2 regions of the Desulfovibrio mangrovi genome follow, and region 2 is predicted to be linked to the other one. Evidence: predicted binding sites of a transcription regulator. Region 2 holds the regulator's gene; the other holds the start of a gene.
The links. The regulator sigma-54, encoded in region 2, starts transcription at its own class of promoters, with help from an activator protein. The targets are predictions, from matches to a motif close to CTGGCACGGNNNNTGCTT.

Region 1 (3,612 bases), 1.7 Mb from region 2:
CCTTGAGAAGGTGCCATAAAACAAATCGGCGCCGGAGATGAACTCTCCGGCGCCGCAGTGCATGAAAAATATGTTGGTTGTTTTTACCGCTTCATCTGCAGGGCATTCTGTATCAGTTGGTCCTGCGTGGAGACGATTTTACTGTTGGACTGGAAGCCGCGCTGAGTGGCGATCATGGTTACGAATTCGCGGGCCATGTCCACGTTGGATTGTTCAAGCGCATTGGAAGCGATGGAGCCGAAGTTCTCGGTGTCCGGCACGCCTTCCTGTGCCGTGTTGGATTCCCGGGTGGCGGAGAAGTGGTTGTTGCCTTCGCGCTTCAGTCCGAATTCGTTGTTGAAGCGGTACAGGGAGATGCGGAACAGGTCCTGGCTTTCTCCGTTGCTGTACTTGCCAGAGATGATGCCTTCGCGGCCGATGTCCAGATTCATGAGATAGCCCTCGGTGTATCCGTCCTGCGTCATCATCAGCGTGGAGGAGGAACCCGAGTAGGCTGTGGTGGTGGACGCCGAGTTGATGACGGAGCTCATGCCGCCGATGTTGGCGGCATTGGTGCCCACGGCGGCGGCGTTAGAGGCCACGCCGCTCCATGCGGAGCCTGCATCGTGAATGCCGAGATCAAGTGAAACGGTTTGTGATGCCGTCGCTGCCCCCGTGCTGCCACGGAAGGAAACGCTGAACTGTGGCAGGCCATCTGCTCCCATGGCTGCCGGGGTCCAGTTGCTGAGCGTGGACGGATCGGTGCCGGGCACGAAGGCGGTCATGTTTTCCAGCTTGTTGTTGGCATCAAAGGTCAGGGTGCCGGACATGAGCAGGCCTTTGCCTGCACCGGAAAGGGAGCGGCCGTCTTCGGATGGGGGAACCGTGACGATGAACTCGAAAAATCTTTTGGAACCGGCGTTGCTCACGCCCTGCACGGCGTCGAAATAGACGTTGAGATCATGCGCGCCGCCATTGGCGTCGTAGACGCGCATGGTTGTGCCGTAGGAGTATGCTCCATCGCCAAGGGGCGAGGTCTGCGAGCCGTCCCATTTTTGTGCAAGGGCAAAGAAGGGGTTGTCGGAATCGGCAGAGCTGTCGGTGGTGGAGCCGAGGTTGGTGATCAGGCGTACGGATTCAGTGGCCGCGGCAGGCATGACGATGAGCCCGTCGCTGTTGGTGGCGAGCTGGATGTCGCCGGGGGTGGTGCCTTCAACGCCATCGGTGAAGGCGCGCCCCTGCAGGCGGAAGCCGTGAGGGTCCACAAGATAGCCGGACTTGTCGAAGCGGAAATTGCCCGCGCGCGTGTAATGGTCCACGCCGTCCTTGGAGACGCCGAAGAACCCTTTGCCGCTGATGCCCAGATCTGTGACTTCATTGGCAAGGTCAAAGGCGCCCTGCTGATGGATGGTGCGAACTTCGGCAAGGGTAACACCCATGCCGAGCTGTGCGTACCCGACTGCAGCGCCGTCTGCGCGTCCCCCTCCGTTGACCGAAGCGGAATCCACGCCCACGGACTTGAGGTCCTGATAGATCGCCATCTGCTGCTTGAAGCCCAACGTGTTCACATTGGCAAGGTTGTTTCCCACAACCTGCATGCCCCTGGACAGGGTCTTCATGCCGCCGGCGCCTGTGTATAATGCCGTAAGGCCCATGATCGACTCCTCACAGTATCTGCCTGCCCTGTACCCGAAAAGGACAGACGATCCCGAAAACGTATGGAAAAGATTTCCTTACGCTTCTTAATAAAGCACAGGGCGTGCCAATGGATTCCAGACGACAGGGTGAGGGGATGTGTTTTGCAAAAAAGAACGGAAATACGAGGCGTTGGGGAGTGGGGTCAGGCAGAGAGCGCCGTTCGGCTTTCTGCTTCTTCCGGCTCCTGGCAGGCAAGAATTTCAGCCTTTTCGCCCGGGCGTTCTGCCCTGCGGGCATGAAGCAGGTCGCGCGTGGCCGTAATGACGGTCGCACGGTCTATTCCCCGCGCTCTGAGTGCGGCGAACATGGCTTCCAGCTTGCGCAGCATGGGGGATGGAGGTTGAGTCATTCCGGCTCCGTTCCCGGGTGCAGGTGAGACGTGAACCCCTGCGGTAAAGGGGGCTTTTGGTTGTTGTGCCTGAATACTGCACTGGGTGCAAGCCTGACTTGCACTTGGAATGGTCTGAAAACAAACGCCCCGCCAAACCGTGCGGTTTGGCGGGGCAGCCATGAGGAAGGTGTGAAGGTACCTTGTTGTTGGCCAATCGTCTGTGGTCGTCTGCCGTTGACCTTAGTTTGCGGGGGCTGCAGGCGCTGCGGGGGCGGTGCCGTCAGCGTAAGGGCAATTGGGGTTGCGGCCCTGTCCGCGGCGGAAATTCTTGATGCCGATTTCCTTTTCAACCTGAGCTTCAAAGGCTTCGCGTTCTGCGCGCAGCTTGGTGCCGATGTCCTTCATGTCCTGAACAAGCTGGGTGATGTACTTGGGATCAACCTTGTCGTTGCCGGAAAGAGCTTCCAGCTCGGTGTGCTTGGCCCACATGTCGGTGCGCAGGGTTTCGGTCTTCTTGTAATAGGCATCCTGAAGGGCGGTGAACTTCTCCTGCTGTTCAGGTGTCAGGTTGTAGCCCATGCCGCCACCGGGGCAGTTGGTCATCATGCCCTGACCATGGCCGTGGCCGTAGCCCATGCCGCCTCCGTTGCCGCAGTTGCCGTAGCCCATACCGCCGCCATGCATGCCAGCGAAGGATACTGCCGCAATGGCGAGCAGGCCGAGGGCGATGGTGGTAATCAGGATGTTACGGGTCTTCATGATATTATCTCCTATTGTTGCTGGTTAGCGATCCGCGCTTTCGGTCAGAAAGGGGACCTTGTCGGAGCATACGTTGTTTTTATGCATCTTCATGGCCCGTTGGCCATGCCCGGAATGCCGGATGTGTTTTTCCTCTATTATTTTGCAAGGTGAATTTGGTTCACGTTTTGCTTGTCCTGTATAAAGCAACGGGTGTGCCAACAATTGTAAAATTATGGCAAGCAACTGAAAGTGTTGGTAAAAATTGAACGGCGCCTTTAGCGGGTTCTCTGTGGGAAAGTGGCATGTGTATAATTGCTGTACACTTCTAAAGAACGGGGTGTATAAAAAATGAGCATGTGGACATTTTCTAGCAGAAGACGGGCGCACCATGGAACTGACGACAATGAAACTGCATAGAGAACAACGGCTTCCCGGTCCCTTTGCCTCGCCGTGGCTGGTCATAGGCGGTGCCGTGATCCTTGGTGTGATCATTCTTGCCATGACCCTGCGGAATCTGGACCGCGACGGCAAGCAGATGGCCACTATTCTACAGGAAAAGGGAGCCTCGCTCATCAAGGCGCTTGAGGCCGGCGCCCGAACCGGCATGCGCAATCCGCTCGGCACGGAAATGCGCATGCAGGTGCTTGTTGAGGAAATGGCCGATCAGCCCGATATTTTCTTCATCATGGTGACGGATCATTCCGGCCGCGTGCTTGCTCATAGTGAGCCTGAGCAGCAGGGCGAAGTGGTGTTTTCGCCCGAAGACATGTCCCAGCTTGAGCCTGCCAAGGACGTGAGTTGGCGCATCATGACCAAGGGAGATACCCGCGCCTTTGTGGTATACCGTCAGTTCATGCCCCTGC
Region 2 (3,612 bases):
GCTCTTCCGCACTTCCTGTAGAAGCCCTTTTCTCCGCTCCCAAGCGCGTTAAGAAGTAGGCAGCATGTCGGTTCTTGAAGCTGAATCTCTCCATAAGCAATACGGCAAGCGTGAAGTTGTTCGTGGTATTTCCCTGAGTATGAAGCAGGGCGAGGTGGTAGGCCTGCTTGGACCCAACGGGGCAGGCAAGACAACGACCTTCTATATGCTCATCGGCATGGTCAAACCCACAAGCGGTATTGTCCGCTACGATGGCAGCGAAATCACGGACTGGCCCCTGCACGAACGTGCCCGTGTCGGTCTGAGTTATCTTCCGCAGGAAAGCTCCGTATTCCGCAAGCTGACAGTTCGTCAGAATCTGGAGCTCATTCTGGAGCATACCGATATGCCCAAATCCGTCCAGCGGAAGAGGGCGGATACATTGCTTGAAGAGTTCCGCATTACCCACATTGCAGACTCCATGGCCATGCATCTTTCCGGCGGTGAGCGTCGTCGTCTGGAAATAGCCCGTGCCCTGATCCGCAAGCCGCGCTTTATCCTGCTGGATGAACCCTTTGCCGGTATCGATCCTCTTGCTGTAGACGATATTCAGGCTATCATTCGGGGGTTGAGCAACCGGGGTATAGGTGTCCTTATTTCTGACCACAACGTGCGTGAAACGTTGAATATCTGTGACCGTGCATATCTTGTGTTCGAGGGGCAGATCATCCTCAACGGCACTCCTGCGCAGATAGTGAACGATCCCAAGGCCAGACGCGTCTATCTTGGTGAAGGATTCAGCCTGTAAGTTTTCCAGTTTTTTCTGACAACTCTCTAAAAAGTTTTGAGAAGAGATTTCTCTATGCCGCAAAAGCCCGATTTTCGGGCTTTTCTTTGTTGCATGGTTATTGCTTGTATGGCAAAAAGGAGCCAGGCATAGAGATTTTGGAATGCTTCTTGATAGGGGTGGATTTTACTCAACGCAGAACAGATCTTTCCTGTCGGTGAAAATCTGGCAGGGTAACGATTTCGGATGACAGCGCCTATGGCACTTGAACTACGTCAGCAACTGAAGCTCTCTCAGCAACTCGTAATGACGCCGCAATTGCAGCAGGCGATCAAGCTGTTGCAGTTGTCCCGTCTTGAGCTCATGGAGACCGTGCAGCAGGAGTTGCTGGAGAATCCGTTTCTCGAAGAAGCTTCCGAAGCCCTCACACCGGCGGATGCCACGGAAAAGCCTGAGCTGCGTTCCGAGACCGCCGAAGCCTATGACAAGGAACTCGCCTCCAATGCCGACTGGGAAGACTATCTGGGAGACTTTTCCAGTACGACCAGACAGGTTGCTTCCCGCGAGACCGAAATTCCCGAGGAAGGCACCTCCTTCGAGGCCCGCTTGTCTTCCCGCCCGTCTCTGGACGGCCATCTTTCCTGGCAGCTCACACTCTCCAATATAACCGAACGCCAGCACACCATAGGCGAGATCATTATCGGCAACATCGGTTCCAACGGCTATCTGCATGCCTCTCTTCAGGAAATGGCGGAGATGGCAGGGCCCGATGTCGAAACGGCGGAAGTGGAAGAGATGTTGCGCCGCATTCAGCGCTTCGATCCAGTCGGCGTTGCCGCACGCACGCCTCAGGAATGTCTGCTGGTGCAGATTGAAGTGCTGGGCTACGACCGCGACCCCGTACTGGTGGAAATCGTCCGGGATCACCTTGAGGATCTGGAGAAGCGCCGCTACAAGCCGCTGTGTCGCAAGTTCCGTATCAACATGGATGATCTTCGGGAGTATCTTGAACTCATCCAGACCCTTGATCCCATGCCGGGTGCCAGTTTCGGCAGCAGCGAACCTCAGTATGTGGCACCGGATGTATTCGTGCACAAATATGACGGAGAGTTCGTCATCATTCTCAACGAAGAAGGTCTGCCAAGTCTGCAACTTTCTGATATAGTTGATACTCTTCCTGTGGTGACAGGATCTGACAAGGATTATTTCCAGGAGAAGATGCGTTCTGCTTCATGGCTCATCAAGAGCCTGCATCAGCGCCAGCGCACGCTCTACAAGGTTATGGAGAGTATCGTAAAATATCAGCGCGGCTTCTTCGAGGAAGGTGTAACCGCACTCAAGCCTTTGATTCTCAAGGATATCGCTGACGATATCGGTATGCATGAATCCACGGTCAGCCGTATTACCACCAGTAAATACGTGGCGACCCCGCACGGAATTTTCGAGCTGAAGTTCTTCTTCAACAGCGCCATCGGTATGGATGATGGCAGCTCCGTAGGCTCTGAGAGCGTTAAGGCCCTCATTAAGCAGCTTATTGGCGACGAAAATCCCAAACGTCCGCTCAGCGATGAGCGCATCGGTGAAATTCTCAAAGAAAAATTGCAATTGAATATTGCCCGAAGAACCGTTGCGAAGTATCGTACAGCTATGGACATCCCTTCATCGTCCAAGCGGAAGTCCGCTTTTTAACGGAGGGAGCTTCCGGCAGCGCCGGGTCGGGTTGGAGGCAACCTCAAAGACGTGAGAGGCATAACTGCACAAAGTGCAGTATCTCGAACATTTAAGGAGGCATATATGAACATCGCATTCACATTCAAGAACTTCGAGCCTTCCGATCATCTGAAGAAGTATGCCCGCCGTCGTTTTGAAAAGCTTGGCAAGTTCCTGCAGCCGCACGGTAAGTCGGAAATGCAGGTGGGAATGAGCGTTGACAATTACCGTCACAGAATTGATGTGACGCTGGTTGCCGACAACCTGAACCTCTCTGCCAATGAGAAGTCTGAAGATATGTATGCAACGGTTGACCTGGTCTTTGACAAGCTCTCTTCCCAGGTGAAGAAGCATGTGGAGAAGGGCAAGGATCACCGTCGCGGTGCAGAGATGGCTCTGCGTGAAGACATCTTCAGCTATGCTGATACCGGTGCCGGTCGCGAACGTACCATTGTCGGTACTGACCGCTTTACCCCCAAGCCGATGGGGATTGACGAAGCCGCTCTGCAGCTCGACTCCCTGGACTATGAGTTCCTTGTGTTCCTGAATGCCGAGACGGAGCGCGTAAACGTCATCTACCGTCGTGAAAACGGAGACTTCGGTCTCATTGATCCGACCTTCTAGGATTCTGAAAAATGAAACTGGGTGATTACCTGGATAAAGAAATGATTCTGCCCGAGCTGACCGCCAGCACCAAAGAGGAGGTGCTGGCGGAGCTCGTTGCGGCCGTGGTCAAGGCAAACCCGAATCTGGACAGTGAGCGTGTTCTCGCTGTTCTCAAGGAACGGGAAAGCCTCGGAACCACAGGCATAGGCGATGGCATTGCCATCCCGCACGGCAAGCTCGACACTCTGGACAAGATTATCCTCGTTGCTGGCCGCAGTACTTCCGGCGTGGACTTTGAATCGCTGGATTTCAAGCTCTGCAATATCTTCTTTCTTGTCCTTGCTCCGGAACAGGTGGCCGGAGTACATCTGCGCATTCTGGCTCAGATTTCCCGCCTGCTGAAGGACAAGGAATTCAGAAACGCCATTATGTCTGCCTCCGGCGTTGATGAACTCTGGCAGCTTCTTGCCGACGCCTGAGGACGCCACGCATTATGGACTCTACTTCTCCGTCATTTCCCGTCCTTGTCG

Region 1: the regulator sigma-54 is predicted to act here: its motif matches at 1,728-1,745, upstream of N1030_RS12140 (flagellar hook protein FlgE).

What each region holds. Positions count from the first base shown of each region.
Region 1 covers NZ_CP104208.1:2,683,653-2,687,264, reverse strand. Annotated here, with positions in the region: gene N1030_RS12140 (flagellar hook protein FlgE) at 84-1,634, opposite strand; gene N1030_RS12135 (hypothetical protein) at 1,820-2,026, opposite strand; gene N1030_RS12130 (Spy/CpxP family protein refolding chaperone) at 2,249-2,767, opposite strand; gene N1030_RS12125 (ATP-binding protein) at 3,153-3,612, shown strand, end outside.
Region 2 covers NZ_CP104208.1:990,286-993,897, forward strand. Annotated here, with positions in the region: gene N1030_RS04525 (LptA/OstA family protein) at 1-59, shown strand, start outside; gene lptB (LPS export ABC transporter ATP-binding protein) at 65-787, shown strand; gene rpoN (RNA polymerase factor sigma-54) at 1,025-2,455, shown strand; gene hpf (ribosome hibernation-promoting factor, HPF/YfiA family) at 2,561-3,100, shown strand; gene N1030_RS04545 (PTS sugar transporter subunit IIA) at 3,112-3,561, shown strand; gene rapZ (RNase adapter RapZ) at 3,576-3,612, shown strand, end outside.